Regions from separate parts of the Streptomyces sp. NPDC046261 genome, predicted to be linked through region 2. Evidence: riboswitches for the same ligand, from Rfam matches in the RefSeq annotation. Region 2 holds a riboswitch; the other holds the start of a gene.
The links. Region 2 has a riboswitch for cyclic di-AMP ahead of ABZ956_RS19545 (C40 family peptidase). Riboswitches for the same ligand answer to the same signal wherever they lie in the genome.
Positions count from the first base shown of each region.

Region 1: linked by a shared signal. The riboswitch ahead of ABZ956_RS14795 (transglycosylase family protein) and the one ahead of ABZ956_RS19545 (C40 family peptidase) in region 2 are both predicted to bind cyclic di-AMP.

Region 1 is NZ_JBEYZU010000006.1:335,002-346,315, forward strand. It holds gene ABZ956_RS14785 (cytochrome P450) at 1-841, shown strand, start outside; gene ABZ956_RS14790 (transglycosylase family protein) at 1,006-1,965, shown strand; cyclic di-AMP (ydaO/yuaA leader) riboswitch at 2,260-2,409, shown strand; gene ABZ956_RS14795 (transglycosylase family protein) at 2,414-3,166, shown strand; gene eno (phosphopyruvate hydratase) at 3,447-4,736, shown strand; gene ABZ956_RS14805 (septum formation initiator family protein) at 4,843-5,313, shown strand; gene ABZ956_RS14810 (DUF501 domain-containing protein) at 5,359-5,898, shown strand; gene ABZ956_RS14815 (Ppx/GppA phosphatase family protein) at 5,895-6,866, shown strand; gene ABZ956_RS14820 (protein-L-isoaspartate(D-aspartate) O-methyltransferase) at 6,941-8,125, opposite strand; gene ABZ956_RS14825 (hypothetical protein) at 8,122-8,274, opposite strand; gene ABZ956_RS14830 (hypothetical protein) at 8,662-8,883, opposite strand; gene ABZ956_RS14835 (helix-turn-helix transcriptional regulator) at 9,121-9,981, shown strand; gene ABZ956_RS14840 (DUF397 domain-containing protein) at 9,978-10,211, shown strand; gene ABZ956_RS14845 (NAD(P)/FAD-dependent oxidoreductase) at 10,712-11,314, shown strand, end outside.
Region 2 is NZ_JBEYZU010000010.1:59,833-69,163, reverse strand. It holds gene ABZ956_RS19585 (methyltransferase domain-containing protein) at 42-722, opposite strand; gene bioD (dethiobiotin synthase) at 820-1,533, opposite strand; gene ABZ956_RS19575 (adenosylmethionine--8-amino-7-oxononanoate transaminase) at 1,589-2,893, opposite strand; gene bioB (biotin synthase BioB) at 2,886-4,124, opposite strand; gene ABZ956_RS19565 (8-amino-7-oxononanoate synthase) at 4,272-5,423, shown strand; gene ABZ956_RS19560 (DUF397 domain-containing protein) at 5,428-5,691, opposite strand; gene ABZ956_RS19555 (helix-turn-helix transcriptional regulator) at 5,701-6,570, opposite strand; gene ABZ956_RS19550 (ATP-binding protein) at 6,815-7,252, shown strand; gene ABZ956_RS19545 (C40 family peptidase) at 7,478-7,966, opposite strand; cyclic di-AMP (ydaO/yuaA leader) riboswitch at 7,970-8,175, opposite strand; gene ABZ956_RS19540 (hypothetical protein) at 8,460-8,780, opposite strand; gene ABZ956_RS19535 (ATP-dependent Clp protease proteolytic subunit) at 8,786-9,331, opposite strand, start outside.

The sequences.
Region 1 (11,314 bases), on a different contig from region 2:
GGGGGAGGCCGACCTCATCCACGAGTTCGCCTTCCCCCTCCCCATCTATGCCATCTGCGACATGCTCGGGGTGCCGCGCGAGGACCAGGACGACTTCCGCGACTGGGCGGGAATGATGATCCGCCACGGCGGCGGCCCACGCGGCGGAGTGGCCCGTTCCGTGAAGAAGATGCGGGGCTATCTCACGGAACTGATCCACCGTAAGCGGGAGGATCTCGGTGAAGACCTCATTTCCGGACTGATCCGGGCGAGTGACCACGGCGAGCACCTCACCGAGGACGAGGCCGCGGCCATGGCCTTCATCCTGTTGTTCGCCGGTTTTGAAACAACTGTGAACCTGATCGGTAACGGAACCTACGCCCTGCTGCGCAACCCCGGGCAGCGCGAGCGCCTCCAGCGCGCGCTGCGCGAGGGCGAGGAGAGCCTGCTGGCCACCGGCGTGGAGGAGCTGCTGCGCTACGACGGGCCGGTGGAGCTGGCGACCTGGCGGTTCGCCACCCGGGACCTGACCCTCGGCGGACAGCGCATCGCCGAGGGCGATCCCGTACTCGTCGTCCTGGCCGCCGCGGACCGCGACCCCGAGCGGTTCGCCGACCCCGACACCCTTGACCTGGCCCGGCGCGACAACCAGCACCTGGGCTACGGACACGGCATCCACTACTGCCTGGGCGCCCCCCTGGCGCGCCTGGAGGGCCAGGTGGCGCTCGCGACTTTGCTGCGCCGGCTGCCCGATCTCCACCTGGCCGCGGAGCCGGAGGACCTGCGCTGGCGAGGGGGTCTGATCATGCGCGGATTGCGCACTTTGCCCGTCGCGTTCACCCCTGCTCCGCCCGCCGCATGACGACCGGTCACCTCGCGTGACCTTCGCGTGACCTCGGCTACACCGGCTTGTGACGACCCGGACCCGTCGCTATGTTCGACGACCACATCAGCCGCCACACGAGAGGCCAGCCCATGCGTTTCGGGAACGGAAGACATCGCCGCCCCCGTCAGATACCCGCCATCGTGCTCGCGGCGGGGGTGACGGGGGCGGGCATCGCCATGCCGCTGATGGCGGCCACCGCGGCCACGGCCGCGGACACGGGCACCTGGGACAAGGTCGCCCAGTGCGAGAGCGGCAGGCTGTGGAGCGCCAACACCGGCAACGGTTTCTTCGGCGGCCTCCAGCTCACCCAGCAGATGTGGGAGAACAACGGCGGCATCTCCTACGCGCCGCGCCCGGACCTGGCCAGCAGGTCCCAGCAGATCGCCGTCGCCGAGCGGATCCTGGCCGCCGAGGGCCCCGACGCCTGGCGCAGTTGCGCCGTCAGTTCGGGTCTGTCGAAGGACGCCCCGGCGCCCGACGTGAACCCCGGACGCACCCAGAGCCCCGAGCCGGAGCCGACCCGCGAGCCGGCGCCCGAGCGCACCGCTCCCGCCACGCCGGAGCCCACGAAGTCCGCGCCCGCCGACCGCGCCCCCGGCACCACCGAACCCGCGCCCGGCGCATCGAAGTCGCCCGGCACGCCGAGCCCGTCCACCGACCCCTCCGCCCCCGCGGGCGAGACCTCCGGAAAGCCGGACGGCAAGCACCGCAAGGACCCCTCGGCCGAACCGTCCACCACGCCGTCCCCCTCCACCACGCCCTCGGGCACGCCCACCGACCACGCGCCCACCGACCCCGCGCCGACCGCCCCGCGCACGCCGGGCGACGACGCGGCCGGGGAGCCGGGCACGGGCAAGCACCGCGCCGAGCCGCCGCGTTCGGACGAGCCCCAGCGCCCCTCGCGCGACGGCGCCGACGCCCGGACGGGCGTACCCGGCGCGACCGACTACACCGTCAAGCCCGGTGACAACCTGTCAGCGATCGCGGAGGACCACTCGGTCACCGGCGGCTGGCAGACGATCTATCAGAAGAACGAAAAAGTTGTCGGATCCGATCCGGATCTCATTCAGCCTGGTCAGCGGCTCGATATCCGTCCCTAGCCGGGGGGTTCGGGGCGAATGTCCGTTCCAGTCGAAAGTGAGACATGGGTCTCGTTGACTTTGGGCTGGACGGAGCTCGTCCGTTCTGCTCAAACCCCCTCCCACCTGCGGAAACAGGAGGTTCCTGCGGGTAACTTCCAGCAACTGTGGCTGAAAAGTGGGGTTTGAACCCGTCGGCCGCCTGTGTTTAACGTCGTCACCGCTCGCCACCGCGAGCACCACGGTCGCCACGCCGAATCCTGCCGGCGGCCGGGGGAGTCGTCGCGCAAGCGCCGTTGGCAGGAGCGGGGGAACCAAGGTAAGGCGCCGGACCGGTCCGACGGCCTCACGGTCGAGGGAGCGGGACGGCTTGGGGTGAAGCCCGGAGCGCAGCCGCGCACCGGGCCGGGCAAACTCACAGCCCGAACCCGACAGCTCACCTCGTAGGCGTCGGTGAGGAAACCGACTTATGTCCAAGGGCAAGCACCGTCGTCCGTCCAAGGCCGTCCGCATCGTCACGCTCGCCGGCGTCACCGGCGTCGCCGTGGCCGCCCCGCTGATGGTCGCGACCTCCGCCAACGCCGCCTCCGTTTCGACCTGGGACAAGGTCGCCCAGTGCGAGTCCAGCGGGAACTGGTCCATCAACACCGGCAACGGCTACTACGGTGGCCTGCAGTTCTCGCAGTCCTCCTGGAAGGCCGCCGGCGGCACGCAGTACGCCCCGCGCGCCGACCTGGCCACCAAGGCCCAGCAGATCGCCACCGCCGAGCGTCTCCTCGCCATGCAGGGCCCGGGCGCCTGGGGCTGCGCCGGTGCCGGCGGCCTGACCGCCGGTGGCGCGAAGGCCAACGTCGACACCTCCGGCTCCGGCTCCGTGGTCAAGAAGAAGTCCACGAAGTCCTCCTCCGCCGCCGCGGGCGAGACCTCCACCAAGAGCCGCGCCGACCGTGCCGAGCGCCCCTCCGCGCCCAAGCACGCCAAGCCGCAGGCGGAGACCGCCGAGGAGGCCCCGGCCCCCAAGCAGACCGCCCCGAAGCACGCCGCCCCCAAGACGGTCAAGCAGGGTGACGGCGAGTACGAGGTCAAGGAAGGCGACACCCTCGGCTCCATCGCCGACGCCAAGAAGGTCGACGGCGGCTGGCAGAAGCTGTTCGACCGCAACAAGGACATCATCGACAACGCGGACCTGATCTTCCCGGGTCAGAAGCTGCACCTCAGCTGATCACCGGCTGAGCGCCGCGCTCATCCGCGGGACCGCCCCGCTCCGATGCGTCTTCCCCCCGAGCCGCATCGGAGCGGGGCTCCGCCGTTTTCCGGGGCCGCCACGGGCCCCGGTGCGGCCGGTCGTCTTTCCCGTTGAGCGAACACACCGACCATTCATCCGGTGATCTCGGCTTTTGTGCCAATTTTCGGTCCGGTGGCCGGTCCAAGGGCGGGCGCAGCCTCCGGGGCCCGTTAGGCTCGTGCTGCAGAACTCCAGACACACCACGAAGGAGACCCTCGTGCCGTCCATCGACGTCGTCGTAGCTCGCGAGATCCTCGACTCGCGAGGCAACCCCACGGTCGAGGTCGAGGTCGGCCTCGACGACGGCTCCACGGGCCGTGCCGCCGTGCCGTCCGGCGCCTCCACCGGTGCCTTCGAGGCCATCGAGCTGCGTGACGGTGACCCGAACCGCTACCTGGGCAAGGGCGTCGAGAAGGCCGTCCTGGCCGTCATCGAGCAGATCGGCCCGGAGCTCGTCGGCTACGACGCCACCGAGCAGCGCCTGATCGACCAGGCGATGTTCGACCTGGACGCCACCGACAACAAGGGCTCGCTCGGCGCCAACGCCATCCTGGGCGTCTCCCTGGCCGTCGCGCACGCCGCCTCCGAGGCCTCCGACCTGCCGCTCTTCCGCTACCTGGGCGGCCCGAACGCGCACCTGCTGCCCGTTCCGATGATGAACATCCTCAACGGCGGCTCGCACGCCGACTCCAACGTGGACATCCAGGAGTTCATGATCGCGCCGATCGGCGCGGAGTCCTTCTCCGAGGCCCTGCGCTGGGGCACCGAGGTCTACCACACCCTCAAGAAGGTGCTGAAGGCCAAGGGCCTGGCCACCGGCCTGGGCGACGAGGGCGGCTTCGCCCCGAACCTCGGCTCCAACCGCGAGGCCCTCGACCTCATCCTCGAGGCCATCAAGGAGGCCGGCTACACCCCCGGCCAGGACATCGCCCTGGCGCTCGACGTCGCCGCCTCCGAGTTCTACAAGGACGGCGTCTACACGTTCGAGGGCAAGGACCGCTCCGCCGCCGAGATGACGGAGTACTACGCCGAGCTCGTCGAGGCGTACCCGCTGGTCTCCATCGAGGACCCGCTGTTCGAGGACGACTGGGCCGGCTGGAAGACCATCACCGAGAAGCTCGGCGACAAGGTCCAGCTCGTCGGTGACGACCTGTTCGTCACCAACCCCGAGCGCCTGGCCCGCGGCATCGAGGAGAACTCCGCGAACGCCCTGCTGGTCAAGGTCAACCAGATCGGCTCGCTCACCGAGACCCTGGACGCCGTCGAGCTGGCCCAGCGCAACGGCTTCAAGTGCATGATGTCCCACCGCTCCGGCGAGACCGAGGACGTCACCATCGCCGACCTGGCCGTAGCCACCAACTGCGGCCAGATCAAGACCGGCGCCCCGGCCCGCTCCGAGCGCGTCGCCAAGTACAACCAGCTGCTGCGCATCGAGGAGATCCTCGACGACGCCGCGGTCTACGCCGGCCGCAGCGCCTTCCCGCGGTTCCGCTCCGCGAACCAGTAAGCACCGCAAGGGCTGACCTTCTCGCCAGTCTCCGTACGTCCCCGGCCGCGGTCCCGTACCGTGTCCGGGGACGTACGTTCGTAGCGGACTCTCCAGGGGAGGCGACGTGGGCGCGGACCGGTTCTCCACCGCGACCAGGCTCAAGGCGCTGGGCACGGCGCTCGTGCAGGGGCCGTCCGCGGCCCGGGTCTACCGTGCCGGGCCCCCGCGGCGCAGCCGGCTCACCGGCCGGGCGGCGCTGCTCGCGCTCGTCGTCTGCTCCCTCGTCGTCGCCCTCGCCTACCCCATGCGCCAGTGGGTCACCCAGCGTTCGGACATCGCCGAGCAGCGGCACCGCACCGAGCAGGCGCGGGAGCAGGTCAAGCGGCTGCGCGACGAGAAGGCCCGGCTCGAGGACCCGGCGTACGTGGAGCAGCAGGCGCGCGAGCACCTGCACTTCGTACGGCCCGGGGAGACCGGCTACACCGTGGCGGACGGCAGCGGCGGCACCAGGCAGCGCAGGGACGAGGGCGCCGCCGACCGGCCCTGGTACAGCAACCTCTTCGACGGCGTGGACACCTCCGACGGCCACCGCTGACCCTGCACATTCCTTCGACACGACCGAGCGAGCACGAGCGAGCACATGGACACCCCTCCTCCGAAGACCGAGCCCACCGAGCCGACCGACGCGGACATCGCCGCGTTCAAGGAGCAGCTGGGGCGCCCGCCGCGCGGGCTGCGCGCCATCGCGCACCGCTGCCCCTGCGGTCAGCCGGACGTGGTCGAGACGGCCCCCCGGCTGCCGGACGGCACGCCGTTCCCGACGACGTACTACCTGACCTGCCCGCGTGCCGCGTCCGCGATCGGCACGCTCGAGGGCTCGGGGCTGATGAAGGAGATGCAGGACCGGCTGGCGACCGACCCGGAGCTGGCCGCCGCCTACCGGGCCGCGCACGAGGACTACCTCGCCCGCCGCGACGCGATCGAGGTGCTGGAGGGCTTCCCGAGCGCCGGCGGCATGCCGGACCGGGTCAAGTGCCTGCACGTGCTGGTCGGGCACTCGCTGGTGGCCGGCCCCGGCGTGAACCCCTTCGGTGACGAGGCGCTGGCGCTGCTGCCGGAGTGGTGGGCCAAGGGCCCGTGCGTGAGCCCGTGCGGCGACTCGGGCGAGGGATGCGCATGACGCGCGTCGCCGCCGTCGACTGCGGTACCAACTCCATCCGCCTGCTCGTCGCGGACGCCGATCCGGCCACCGGTGAACTCAAGGAGCTCGACCGGCGGATGACGATCGTCCGGCTCGGCCAGGGCGTGGACCGTACGGGCCGCCTGGCGCCGGAGGCGCTGGAGCGCACGTTCGCCGCGTGCCGCGAGTACGCCGAGGTCATCGCGGCGCACGGCGTGCGGCGGGTGCGCTTCGTGGCGACGTCCGCCTCGCGGGACGCGGAGAACCGCGAGGACTTCGTGCGTGGCGTCGTGGAGATCCTGGGCGTGGAGCCCGAGGTGATCAGCGGTGACCAGGAGGCGGAGTTCTCCTTCACCGGCGCCACCCGGGAGCTGGCCGGGCGCGACGATCTGGCCAAGCCGTTCCTGGTCGTGGACATCGGCGGCGGCTCGACCGAGTTCGTGGTCGGCGAGGAGCACGTGCGCGCGGCGCGCAGCGTGGACGTGGGCTGCGTGCGCATGACGGAACGTCACCTCGTGGTCGACGGCGTCGTCACCGACCCGCCCTCGCCCGCCCAGATCGCGGCGATACGCGCCGACGTCGAGGCCGCGCTGGACGTCGCCGAGCAGACGGTGCCGCTGACCGAGGCCCGTACGCTCGTCGGCCTGGCCGGCTCGGTCACCACGGTCGCGGCGATCGCGCTGGGGCTGCGGGAGTACGACTCCGCCGCCATCCACCACTCACGCGTCTCCCTGGAGCGGGTCCGGGAGATCACCCACGAGCTGATCGGCTCCACCCACGAGCAGCGGGCGGCGATCTCCGTGATGCACCCGGGCCGCGTCGACGTCATCGCCGCGGGGGCGCTCGTGCTGCTGTGCGTGATGGAGCGGACCGGCGCCCACGAGGTCGTCGTCAGCGAGCACGACATCCTGGATGGCATCGCCTTCAAAACGGCAGAACAGGCCGAGGCGGCGAAAAAGAAGCCCTGACCTGCGGTGCTGCGGAGATCGTAGACGCGAATGGCCCCGGCCCGCTGCACGCGGACCGGGGCCACCACGTCGCTTCACACCGGCCAGGAGTCGCCCGGCGTGTCGAGCCACACCTCTTGTCTATCCGGTGTCACGGTGAGCCCGAACCGGTCATGTGTGGGTCTGCCCTGCTTCTGCCACCACCGAAAGGCAGCTTCCACGTCATCCCACAGTCGGCGCGGACCCGACTGCCAAACACGCGTTTCCTCCCCGTCGCGGAACATCACACAGGCCCAGGAACGGTCACCCAGCCCGTAGAACCACACGGGGCGCGCGCCATCGCGTGCGTCGGCCACGGCCTGGACGCAGTTCCGCACGCGGAGGCCCAGAGCGAACGGCAGGGCGGTGTACCGCCCGGTGACGAACTCGGACTCGGTAACGGCTGTGGCGGAGGTCTCCGCCTTGTTGAACGTGCCCGCCGGAACGTATTCCGCGTGCGGCCGCCGGGGTGAACGCTGGGCTCGGATCTTCATGAACTCCACCGGGCGTGTGAAGCGGCCGAGCGCGATTCCGTCATTCGCCCTCAGGCGGACCACGGCGTCCGCGTTGCTGTAGTGCGTGCCCCATGGGGCGACGATGATCCCGCCCTTGCGGATCTGCGGCAGCCACACCCCGGGGGATTCCCGGAGCCCCACAGTGGCGAGGATGCGGTCGTACGGTCCGTGGTCCGCGTAGCCCTTGAACCCATCGCCCTCGACCACGTCCGGGTACAGCCCGGCCGCACACAGCCGCTCGCGGGCCCGCATGGACACCGTGCGGTCGATCTCGATTGTGGTGACGCGCCCACGTCCGCGTGGGCCCACACAGCGGTGATACAGGGCCCCGGCGGTCTCACCCGTCCCGGTGGCCACGTCCAGCACTTTCATGCCCTCGTCAGCGCCCAGATCCTGAAACAGTCCGTAGTTCACGGATGGCGCGGACGACGAGCTTGTCGATACGCGCCCCGGCGCGGTGCCGGAGTGCTTGCCGTCGTCCCACTGGGTCACGATGGGTTGGTCGCTGTCCACGGCCGCGTACCAGCCGTCGGGGTCAGTGGTCCGGTCCACGGCGACGCTCGTACCGGTCTCCATGTCCCACGGCCAGATCAGATCGGGCAGGAAGGCGGCCCGGTCCACTGCGGCGAAGGTCGACGCCCAGTCCGACGACATTGCCTTCGTCTCGAAGAGGACACGCCCCAGCTCATTTCGGCTGGGGCGCTCCACCTGCGGGTCGAACGTCACTTGCGGTGGTCCCCGTCGCCCTCGGGGCTACCGCCGTCAGGGGACGGGGGCTCGGACGGCGGCGTCCAGGGCTGCCCGGGGTATCCGTCCCCCTCGCCTTCGTCCTTGCCACGCCCGCCGTCAACGGCGGTGACGAACTGAACGTTCATTTTGTACCCCTTTCACTCATTTCGGATGGGCACTTGCGCCTGCCCGGCCGCAGATCGTCCTCGCGTTGCGAGGCGGCGACCGGGCAGGGGGCTAGGGGTGGTGCGCGCGAACCCGCTCGTACGCCGTGCGTGAGCGGCCCTCGGGCACCGGCTGAGAGGCGGGTGTGGGGTGCAGCACGGGAGCGTAGTAGGCGCGGGTCGATGCGGACATGTGGGGAGTCGGCATGGCAGGCGGGCCGGAGGTGTGGGGAAGCGAAATGACCTGGCTCCGGGCCGGTCCGAAGACCGGTGCTCCGGGGCTTGTTTCGCGGCCTTCCGCAACGCGAGGAATCGTCGGCACCGATGGTGCGATGCGCCGCAGTCGGCGAAGAAGGCGCCAAAGCCAACTCATGGGTGCATCACCCGCAGGTGGCGACACATGGCCCCGGTGAGCACGTGGGCGGCGTTGGTGCGGCCCGCCTCCACCGCCTCCCTACGCTCGATCTCGAGTCTGGCGATGTACTTACACCGCAGCGGGGTGACGACTTCGAGGGAGCCGATGTGGCCTGGATCGTCGGACCGGTGGTGCTCAGGCGTCTGCGGGAGCGGATGCGAATGCGTGATCGCCATGCAAAATCCCCTCTGGGCAGCACTGACCAACGCCGATTGTCGTCAGAGCGTGATCGTGCGGCGACGTTTCGTGTACGACAGGGTGCTCTCAACTCCCGCCTGCCGCAAGCCATCTCACGCGCGAATGAGAATTTGCATATGTCGGTGCGAGCGGCGAAGGTCAAATGATCAACACAGATGACATGGCCAACGGACAGGCGGCAGACTGGCCGACAGAACGCGATGATGGAGGGCAAGTTGAGCGCACCAACCGTGCGTCGCCGCAGGCTGGGGGCGAAGTTGCGGGCACTCCGCGAGGGTCTGGGGCTCACGCTCGAGGACGTCGCCGTGAGAGCTGACGGCAGGATCACCGTTGCGAAACTGAGCCGCCTTGAGACGGCGCGTACGCCGGCGAAATCTGCCGACGTCAAGATGTTGCTTGGCCTCTACGGTGTTGACGGCGGCGAGCTCTGTGCGGCGTTGCTCGCCCTCGCCAACGAAGGTGCCGCTCGTGGCTGGTGGCATTCCTACCGGGGCGTGCTGTCACCCGTGTACGAGGATTTGATCTCTCTGGAGGCCGAGGCGGCTTCGGTGCGGTCGTGGCAGATGGGCGCGATCCCGGGCCTGCTCCAGACCGCGGAGTACGCTCGCGAGATCATCAGCAGTACCGCCATGTCGGCGGCCATCGAAGACAAGGTCGATGCGCTCGTGGAGGTACGCCTGGCTCCTCAGTCGGTGCTCACCTCGCGCGAGCGCCCGCTCGACCTGCGCGTCGTCGTCGGCGAAAGCGCACTCCACACGAAGTGCTCCGATGACGGCGTGATGCACGACCAGCTCACGCGCCTGCTCACGGTGAGTCGTCGGCCGAACATCACCATTCAAGTGTTGCCAGCTGACGTATCGCCGCACATGGGGCAGATGGGTTCGTTTTCCCTGCTGGGGTTCGCCGATCACAGCGACCTTGACGTCGTCCATATCGAGAGTCTGACGTCTGGCCTTTACGTCGAGGACGGCCAAGAGGTAGCCGTGTATCAGAGCGCTTTCGAACGGCTGAGCGTTGCGGCGCTTACGCCGGAAGCGTCCGCCGAGCGCATCGCAGAGATAAGGAAGACGGCATGACTCATGTTGATGACGCCTCGATACTTCCCGTGAGGTGGTGGAAGTCGAGCGCGTCCGGCGCGGTGTCCGACTGTGTCGAGGTCGGGATCATAGGCGATGATGGGGAAGTGATCGCCGTGCGGGACAGCAAACGCCCCACGGGCCCCGCGCTCCTCTTCGACTACGGGCAGATGCGCGGCCTTGTCGCGGCGATTCGCAGCGGCGGACTCGGGCAAGGCGTGGCCGTTTGAACCGCGCAGAACCGTGGCGACTGACCTGTGCCGGAGAGGGTGTCCGGCCGGGGGTCCGGGGGTTGTCCCCCGGGAGAAGCAGTCTGGACGGCATCGCCTGGAGCGTTGCGTAAAGGGGCGTTCCGGACCCTTCGGGGGGCCGACGGGCCCCTCTCCGGGGAATGTTCGTGAAATCCTTCACATGAAAAAGTGGTCCTAGGACCCCGGAATGAGGGCTTCAGACCCCCTTCCGGGGTCCACGCGGCTCACGCGCCCGGAAACGGTCCGGTTTCAGGCGTCTTAAAGAAACGCTTATGCGGGCCGTCCACAGGCTGTGGTCCAGTCGTCCCGTGTGCCGCAAGCCCAGTTCAGCAGGGGTGATCAACGCCCCTGCGGACGGCTTGGTTCCCTTACGGCGCCATGGCGTCGGTCACAGGGGCGGCGGAGTGTAGCAGACAGGCCCCGGAGCCTTGTGAAGGGGCTCACGAGCACCCCTCCCGAGAGTGCTGGATACTCGAAACATGAGCACCACGGAGCGTCCACGGATCCTCGTAGTAGGCGGTGGGTACGTCGGCCTGTACGCGGCGCGCCGCATCCTCAAGAAGATGCGGTACGGCGAGGCGACCGTCACGGTCGTCGACCCGCGCTCGTACATGACGTACCAGCCCTTCCTTCCTGAAGCAGCCGCCGGCAGCATTTCCCCCCGCCACGTCGTGGTGCCGCTGCGACGCGTGCTCCCGAAGGCGGAAGTCCTGACCGGCCGTGTCACGACCATCGACCAGGACCGCAAGGTAGCCACCATCGCGCCGCTCGTCGGCGAGGCGTACGAGCTGCCCTTCGACTACCTGGTCATCGCGATGGGCGCCGTCTCGCGCACCTTCCCGATCCCCGGCCTTGCCGAGAACGGCATCGGCATGAAGGGCATCGAGGAGTCCATCGGCCTGCGCAACCACGTTCTCGAGCAGCTCGACAAGGCCGACTCGACCAAGGACGAGGAGATCCGCCGCAAGGCGCTCACCTTCGTCTTCATCGGCGGTGGCTTCGCGGGCGCGGAGACCATCGGCGAGGTCGAGGACATGGCGCGCGACGCCGCCAAGTACTACCCCAACGTGAAGCGCGAGGAC
Region 2 (9,331 bases):
GTGGGGGCCCTCCTTCGTGAGCCGGCTCACTCGGCGGGCACTCAGGGCCCCGGCTCGGCCGGGCGCCGGGCCACCCCCAGCACGCACGAGGAAGCCGGCATCGGCACTCTGCTCCGCGGCACCCGCAGCCGTCGGTAGTCGCCCATGTCGAACCCCGCCGCCTCGATCGACGCCAGCGGATCACGGGCGGTGTGACAGCCGCCGAACAGCAGCGGCCACACCGTGCGGTCCAAGGCCCGCTGCACATCCGCCAGCACCCGCCCCCGCGCGATGCCGTGTTCGAAGAACCGCAGCTCGCCGCCCGGCTTCAGCACACGCCGCAGCTCCGCCAGCGAGCGCCGCACGTCCCGCACCGAGCACAGCACCAAGGACACCACGGCCGCGTCGAACGCCTCGCTCTTGACCGGCAGCGCCTCCGCCACGCCCGGCACCACGTCCACCGGCACGCCCGCCCGGACCGCCGCGTCCACCGCCAGCCGGCGCAGCCGCCGCTCCGGCTCGATCGCCACCACCTCCGAGACGGTGCCGGGGTAGTGGGCGAAGTTCAGACCGTTGCCGGCGCCGATCTCGATGACCCTCCCGGAGAGCCCCGCCAGCAGGTCCCTGCGGTGCGCGCCCACATTGGCCCGCTCGTCGATGACCGGGCTCCACTTGGCGTAGACGCGGGCGAAGACCGGATGGTGCACGGCGTCGTGCGGTGTTCTGGTGCTGCGGAGCGGCATGGGGCACCCCTTTCCGGGGATACGACGGCTACCGCGATTGTTCCCCGGCCAGGGGATTTATCCCCTCCCCGCCGCTTCGCCGTTTCCGCCCCGCGCCCTAGCGCTGCTCCTGCGCGAAGCGTTCCGCGTCCCAGACGCCGGACAGCCGCGGTGCCAGCCAGCTCGTCGCCATCGCGCGGAAGTCGCCGGGGGGCAGCGTGCCCGCGCCCTCCGGGACGGCCCCCAGCAAGGGCGCCCGGGCCGCCTCGGGCAGGTCGGCGAGGTTGCAGCGGGCGGCGAGGTCGGGCGTGGCCGGCCAACTGCCGATCACCACGCCCGCACAGCGCAGGCCGCGCGAGCGCAGGGCCTCGGCGGTCAGCGCCGTGGCGTTGAGCGTGCCCAGCCCCGCCTGCGCGACGATCAGTACCGGCACGTCCAGCAGCCGGGCCGCGTCCGCGAGCGTCGAGCCGGCCTCGTCCAGCCGTACGAGCAGCCCGCCCGCGCCCTCGACGAGGACCAGGTCGTGGGAGGCGGCCAGCTCGCCCGCCGCGCGCACGATCTCCCGCGGAGGCACCGGCGCCAGGCCGGCCCGGCGGGCGGCGGTGGCGGGCGCCAACGGCTCCGGGAAGCGCGCCAGTTCGACACCGGTGACCGGCCCGGCGAGCCGCAGCACCTCCGCGACGTCCCCCGGCTCGTCCGGCGCGACCCCGGTCTGGGCGGGCTTGAGCACCGCCACCGAGTGGCCGGCCGCCAGGGCCGCCGCCGCGACGGCGGCCGTCACCACGGTCTTGCCGACCTCCGTGCCCGTTCCCGTGACGACCATGACCGTCATGCTGTGCGCTCCGTTCTCTCGCGTTCCGTTCCCATGGCGCTTGCCGCCGTCCCGGTCAGCCCTGACGGGCGGCGGCGCGCACCCCGGCGCAGATCCTCGCCAGGTCCTCGTCGGAGGTGATGAACGGCGGCATGGTGTAGATCAGGTCCCCGAACGGCCGCAGCCACACGCCCTTCGCGACCGCCGCCCGCGTCGCCGCCGCCATGTCCACGGGATGGTCGAGCTGGACGACGCCGATCGCGCCGAGGACGCGTACGTCCCGTACGCCCGGCACCTCGGCCGCGGCGGCCAGCCCGTCGCGCAGCCCGGCCTCGATCCGCTTGACCTCCAACTGCCAGTCCTGCGAGAGCAGCAGCTCGAGCGAGGCGTTCGCGACCGCGCAGGCCAGCGGATTGCCCATGAACGTCGGACCGTGCGCCAGCACCGGCACCTCGCCCCGCGAGATGCCCTGTGCCACCCGCGTCGTGCACAGCGTCGCGGCCAACGACAGATAACCGCCGGTCAGCGCCTTGCCCACGCACATCACATCGGGGGAGACGCCCGCGTGCTCCGCCGCGAACAGCACGCCCGTGCGGCCGAAGCCCGTCGCGATCTCGTCGAAGATCAGCAGCACGTCGTGCTCGTCGCACGCCTCGCGCAGCATCGTGAGGTAGGCGGGGGAGTGGAAGCGCATGCCGCCCGCGTTCTGCACCACCGGCTCGACGATCACCGCGGCGAGCTCCTCGGCGTGCCGCCCGATCAGCTCCCGCACATGAGCGGCGTACGCCGGATCCGGCGCGGCGTCGAAGCCGGTGGGGGGCGCGTCCGCGAAAACCTGTCGGGGCAGGGCCCCGGACCACAGCGCGTGCATCCCGCCGTCCGGGTCGCACACCGACATCGGCTGCCAGGTGTCGCCGTGGTAGCCGCCCCGCCAGGTCAGCAGCCGTTGCTTGCGCGGCTGTCCCACCGACCGCCAGTACTGCAGGCACATCTTCACGGCGACCTCGACCGACACCGAGCCGGAGTCGGAGAGGAAGACGTGCTCGAGCTGGTCGGGCGTGATGTCCACCAGCCGCTTGGCGAGCCGCACGGCGGGCTCGTGCGTGAGCCCGCCGAACATCACATGGCTCACGCGTTCGAGCTGGTCCCGCGCCGCCTCGTTGAGCCGCGGGTGGTTGTAACCGTGGAGGGCGGACCACCACGAGGACATCCCGTCGACCAGCTCGCGCACCCCGGCGACCGGTTCGGCGAGCCGGAGCCGTACCCCGGACGCGGACTCCACGACCAGCGGGTCGACCCGCCCCGGCATCGGACCGTAGGGGTGCCAGACGTGCTGCTTGTCCAGGGCGAGCAACTCGCCCGCGGTGAGCGGCTCAGGCATTGGGCGGCAGGTCCGTCCCCGCGCCCCGGCGGCGCACGGCCACCAGGTCCGTACGGGCCTCGTCGGCCCCGGCCGCCGCCGGCTCCCCGGCCGCGCCCCCGTCGCCGCACGGCCCGCAGCCGCCGGCGCCGTGCGAGCCGCAACCGCCGGCCGCGCTCTCCCCGGCGCCGTGCGAGCCGCAGCCGCTCGCGCCGCGCGAGCCGCAGCCCGCGCCCGCGAGGGCGTCCGCGCGGTGCCCGGGCAGCGTCGTGGTGCCCGTGCCCTCCACCTCGAAGCCCGCGTCCGCGATCATCGCCAGGTCGGCCTTGCCCTCCTGGCCCTCGCTCGTCAGGTAGTCGCCGAGGAAGATCGAATTGGCCAGGTGCAGCGCCAGCGGCTGCATCGAGCGCAGGTGCACCTCACGGCCGCCCGCCAGCCGCACCTCCACGTCCGGGCAGACGAACCGCACCATCGCCAGGATGCGCAGAGCGCGCTGCGGGGTGAGGTTCCACTCCTTGGCCAGCGGCGTCCCCTCGAAGGGGATGAGGAAGTTGACCGGCACCGAGTCCGGGTCCAGCTCCCGCAGCGAGAACACCACGTCCACCAGGTCCGCGTCGCTCTCGCCCATGCCCGCGATCAGCCCCGAGCAGGCGGACATGCCCGCCGCCTGGGCCTGCTGCACCGTCTGTACCCGGTCGGCGTAGGTGTGGGTGGTGGTGATGCCGGCGTACGTCGCCTCGGACGTGTTGAGGTTGTGGTTGTAGGCGTCCGCACCCGCGGCGCGCAGTCGCTCCGCCTGGCCGTCGGAGAGCAGCCCGAGACACGCGCACACCTCGACGTCCGCGTTCTCCTCCTTGATCGCCTCGATGGTCTTCGAGACCCGGTCGACGTCGCGGTCGGTGGGCCCGCGGCCACTGGCCACCAGGCAGACCCGCTTGGCGCCGCCGGCGACCCCGGCGGCCGCCGCCTTCGACGCCTCGTCCGGCTTGAGCCAGGTGTACTTGAGGATCTCGGCCTTCGAGCCGAGCCGCTGAGAGCAGTACGAGCAGTCCTCGGGGCAGAGCCCGGACTTGAGGTTGACCAGATAGTTGAGCTTCACCCGCCGCCCGAACCACTTGCGGCGTACCTTCCCCGCCGCGGCCACCACGTCGAGCAGCTCGTCGTCGGAGGTCGCCAGCACGGCGAGCGCCTCTTCGCGGGTCGGCAGCTCCCGCCGCAACCCCTTGTCCACCAGCGTGTTCAGCAGGTCCATGGCGCAGATCCTCGCCTACGCCACCATCCCCGGCCAAGGAGAGATCGCACAACAGAGTCCGTTTGAGGTGTGTGTATCGCCACATCCTGCCCCGGCCCGGCGACGGCTAGGTTTTATGCAAACCCACCAAACGACGAGGGACGGCCGATGCCCCAGGACCCGTTCGACTGGATCGACGCGGAGCACGAGCGGCTGCGGGCCGCGGGTCTGGTGCGCACCCTCCGCCCCCGGGCGGCCGATTCCGCCCTCCTCGACCTGGCCGGCAACGACTACCTGGGCCTGACCCACCACCCCGAGGTCACCGAGGCCGCGGCGGATGCGGCGCGCCGCTGGGGCGCGGGCGCCACCGGTTCCCGCCTGGTCACCGGCAGCACCGCCCTGCACGCCCGGCTGGAGGCGGAGCTCGCCGCGTTCTGCGGCTTCGAAGCGGCCCTGGTCTTCTCCTCCGGCTACGCCGCGAACCTCGCCGCCGTCACCGCCCTGTCCGGGTCCGTGGGCTCGGGCACCCTCCTGGTCTGCGACGAGGGCAACCACGCCTCGCTCATCGACGGCTGCCGCCTGGCGCGCGCCGAGCGGACCGTCGTGCCGCACGCCGACCCGGAGGCCGTCCGCAAGAGCCTGGCCGCGCACCGGGGCCGGGCGATCGCCGTCACCGACTCGGTCTTCTCCGTCGACGGCGACGCCGCCCCCCTGCCCGCCCTCGCCGCGGCATGCCGGTCGGGCGGCGCGGCGCTGCTCGTGGACGACGCCCACGGGCTGGGGGTCCTCGGCGCGGGCGGCCGGGGCGCCGTGCACGCCGCGGGCCTGGCCGGCGACGGGGACGTCGTGGCCACGGTGACGCTCTCCAAGTCCCTCGGCAGCCAGGGCGGTGCGGTGCTCGGCCCCGCCCGGGTCATCGACCACCTCGTCAGCACCGCCCGCACCTTCATCTTCGACACCGGCCTCGCCCCGGCGGCGGCCGGCGCGGCGCTGGCGAGCCTTGAGGTGCTGCGCCGCGAGCCCGGCCGGGCCGGCAGGGTGCGGGCCGTGGCCACCGCACTGCACGGGCGGTTGACGGCGGCGGGGCTGACGGCGGTGCGCCCCGACGCGGCGGTGGTCTCCGTCCGGGCGCCCTCGCCCGCGGCGGCGGTGCGCTGGGCGGCCGACTGCCGTGCGGCCGGGCTGGCCGTCGGCTGCTTCCGGCCGCCGTCCGTGCCGGACGGCGTCTCGCGGCTGCGGCTGACCGCGCGGGCGGATCTGTCGGACGCCCAGGTCATGGCGGCGGCCGACGCGATCGTACGGACCGCGCCGGCCGCCTGAACGCTCAACTCCGTACGGCGGTACCTCCGTCGCCGGCCCGGCGGGCGCGGCCCAGGTCCATGAGGAACGCGGACCAGGTGGCGGGCGAGAACCGCAGAACCGGCCCGGCCGTGCGCTTGGAGTCGCGCACGGCGAGCTGCCGCGGTCCCAGGCTTGCCGTTTCGACGCAGTTGTTCATGCCGGTGCTGTAGCTGCTGCGGTGCCACGCGGCGTCGCAGCGGCCGGCGTGAGCCGATGGAGAGGGTACGTACCGAGGCATTGCGGACATGTTGCCTCCTTACGCGCCGTCGCTGATCCCGGCGATGTAATCCAACGAGTTCTCGTGCGAGAGGGCGTGCGCCTGGAGCGTGGTGAACGCCGAGCCGTACGCCCGGAGGTCCTCTTTGCGCTCCAGATAGAGGCTACTCGTCAAATGGTCGAGAACAACCACGTCCAGATCGGCGATGCGCGGAAAGGAGAAGATAACGAAAGGGCCGGTGATGCCGATATGGTTTCCACTGGTGAACGGCAGCACGTGCAGCCGCACATGCGGCAGCGAACCCATGGCCAACAGATGGCGCAACTGTCCCGCTATGACCTCCGGGCCACCGACCTCGTGCCGCAGCACCGCCTCGTCGAGCACCGCGCGGAGCTGCAACGGACGCTCCCCTTCCAGCACCGACTGCCGGGCCATGCGCACCCGGACGAGCTCCTCGACCTGTTCCGCCGGCGGGTCGCACAGCGCGGCCCGGGTCACGGCCCTGGCGTACTCCCGCGTCTGCAACAGGCCGGGCACCACCGTGGTCTCCAGCGTCCGGGCGTGGGACGCCTCCGACTCCAGGCTGATGAAGTCGAGATACGCCGAAGGCAGCAGATCGCGGTAGGCGTACCACCACCCGCGCCGGGACCCCTCCGCGTCCTTGGACCCCGCCCCGCACAGCGCTCCCAGCAGCGCCCTCAGTTCCGGGTCCGAGACGCGGTACACATCCAGCAGCCGGGCCACGTCCGCGGGTTTCACGCCGCTGATGCCCGTCTCGATCCGGCTCACCTTCGACTGGTGCCAGCCGACCGCCCCCGCCGCCTCCCGGCTCGTCATCCCGGTCAGCTCCCGCTGCCGGCGCAGCTCCGCGCCGAGTTTGCGACGGCGCACCGCGGGTCCGTTCCGCATCAGCTCTCCTCCCCGCCGCTCAAATCCACTCGTCAGAGTCAATAGACCAGTCTGCCGTCCAAATCCGGTCTCTCGTAGCAGAGTTCACCGCTTCGAGCGACAGATATATCCACAATCCGGTGGATCGCGCCCATCGCACCCGTGAACAGTGGCACGCTGTCGCGAAGAGCCGTCCGGAGCCGCTTTCCGACTTCACCGCACGCCGCGCGTCGGAGTCCGGCACCGGTGGGAAAGGGACAGCGCCATGGCAGATCACCAGGAAGCAGCCGTCACTCTGCCGAGCAGCCCCGCCTCGGTCTCCGCGGCCCGGCGCTATGTCATGGACGTGCTCATGGAATGGGGCCTGCCCGCCGGTACGGACGCCGCCGACGCGGTCCGGCTGATCGTCTCCGAACTGGCCACCAACGCCGTGCAGCACACCCACGGCCGGTCGCCCACCTTTACGGTGGACGTCCGCCTCGAGCGGGGCGAGGAGCTGCGGATCGGGGTCACGGACAGCCATCCCTGTCACCCCAGGCGGCTGCCGGCCGCCGTCCAGCAGGACAACGGACGCGGTCTGGTGATCATCCGCTCTCTCACCGCCGAGCATGGCGGCGCTCTCCGCGTCACGCCGACCGCCGACGGAGGCAAGACCGTGTGGATCCGTATGCCGTGGAGGGTGCCGCCGGTGCCGGTCCGCTGAACCGGCAGCGCGTGGAGGGCCGGGCGGTGGTCCGCCCGGCCCGGCGCTCTCGTGGAGCGCGCTCCTGAACCGGTGGGTTCGCGGGTGTCGCGGGTGCCGGTGGGGCACCGGGAAGGCAGCCGGGTCCGCTGCCACGGAAGATGCGCTCGGCGCGTCGGGTGCGGCGTGGTCGAGGTCCGGCGCGATGGGTGGGTGACACCGGGCGCCGGGGCCCCGCTCGGCGGGTCAGCCGTTCACGCGGCCGTAGGAGACGCTACGGGTCCAGATGCGCTCGAGGCGGACGACCGATCCGGTCTTGGGGGCGTGCCAGATCCTGTTGTTCCCGGCGTATATCCCCACGTGGTAGACGCCACCGCGGCCGTGGAAGAACACCAGGTCGCCCCGGGTGCGGGAGAGACCGGGGATGTGCCGGACGCGGTTGTACTGGTCCTGTGCGGTGCGGGGCAGCTGCTTGCCGGCCCGCTTGAAGGAGTACTGGGTCAGCCCGGAGCAGTCGAAGCGGAAGGGACCCGTCGCGCCCCACTGATAGGGGGAGCCCGCCTTCGAGGCCGCGATCTGCAGGGCCGTGTTGGAGATGGTCGCGGCTTCCGCGTCGTTGGTGGCGCCCGGTGCCAGCACCGTGGCACCGACGGCCGCGAGAGTCAGGGCGGATTTCACGGACAGGGGCAGAGCCCCCGTCCTGGACAGCATTGAGGGACGTTTGTGCGCGCCCATGCCAAACCCTTCGTCAGCCGCCTGTGAAGGATGACCTGTCGGGTTCGGGCAGGCGAAGAATGCCCGGCCGCGTGAGCGGCTTCACCCCAAGGGACGTACGGCAGTTGTCGCTCTCCCGCCGTCCCGTCGTGCTCGGGTCCTCCATCCCTGCCGGTGCACTTATGTCGACCAGTCGCCCCGGCGGCGGCAGGGTTCGGCGTCCGCCCGGACCGCCCCGCCGCGGTGGCGGGGTCTTGTCGTCGGACGGATCTTGGCGCAGTCCCGGCGCCCAAGCCGAGCGGATCCCACCATATGTGACCCTCGTCACCTCTGGGCAATTCGGGTGGACACGGGGCGATTTGGTGGTGGTGACCCTTCCCTGCTGAGTTCGTCACCTGCGGCGAAGCGATCTCTTCGAGCGTCGAGTACGCGCACCGCCCGAAGTGATCACTGCGGGTCGTCTACGATCGCATCCGTTGTCTGGAGGAGATCGGGGGAAGAATGTTTCCGCTCCTCAGTTCGGCGGCTCCGGCGGCAACATCACCCGCCGGGCCCGGCGTTCGCCGTCCAGGACCCGCATCGCTCGCGCCAGCGTTCCCCCGTATATCTCGCGTTCGTCGCGTTCGTGCATGACCGTCAGCGCGTCGCGCAGCCCGGCGGCCGCGAGCGCGAGCGTCTGCGCGGCTCGTAGCGCACTGTACGTGCCCTGCGTGCGAGCCGGGTTGATCCGGCCGAGGAGATCCAGTACTTCCAGATAGCGGTCGACCACTTCGCCCTCGGCGCGGGTCAGGGCGGGCAGCGGCGTCAGCTCCGGGGGCCACTTCTCCGACGGCATCCGCCTCACCTCGCCCCGGCCGGCGCGCCGAGCGGCCGGCGGTCGGTGATGATCCGGTCGGCCAGGCCGTAGGCCACCGCCGCCTCGGCGTCGAGGAAGGTGTCGCGCTCGAGGTCCCGCCGCACGCGCTCCGCGTCCTGCCCGGTGTGCAGCGCCAGCATCTCCACCAGGCCGTCGCGGACCCGCAGCAGCTCCGCGGCCTGGATCGCCAGGTCCGAGGGCTGCCCCTGGACGGGTTCGGCGAGGGACGGCTGGTGGATGAGCAACCGGGCGTGCGGGAGCAGCAGGCGCTTGCCCGGGGTGCCGGCCGCCAGCAGGACGGCGGCGGCCGAGGCGGCCTGGCCCAGGCAGATGGTCTCGATGTCACAGCTGATGAAGCGCATCGTGTCGTGGACGGCGCACATGGCCCCGAAGGAGCCGCCGGGGGAATTGATGTAGAGGGAGATGTCCCGCTCGGGCGCCGCGTATTCGAGGTGCATCAGCTGCGCGATCACATCGTTGGCGGCCGTGTCGTCGAGGGGTGTCCCGAGCATGACGATGCGCTCGGAGAA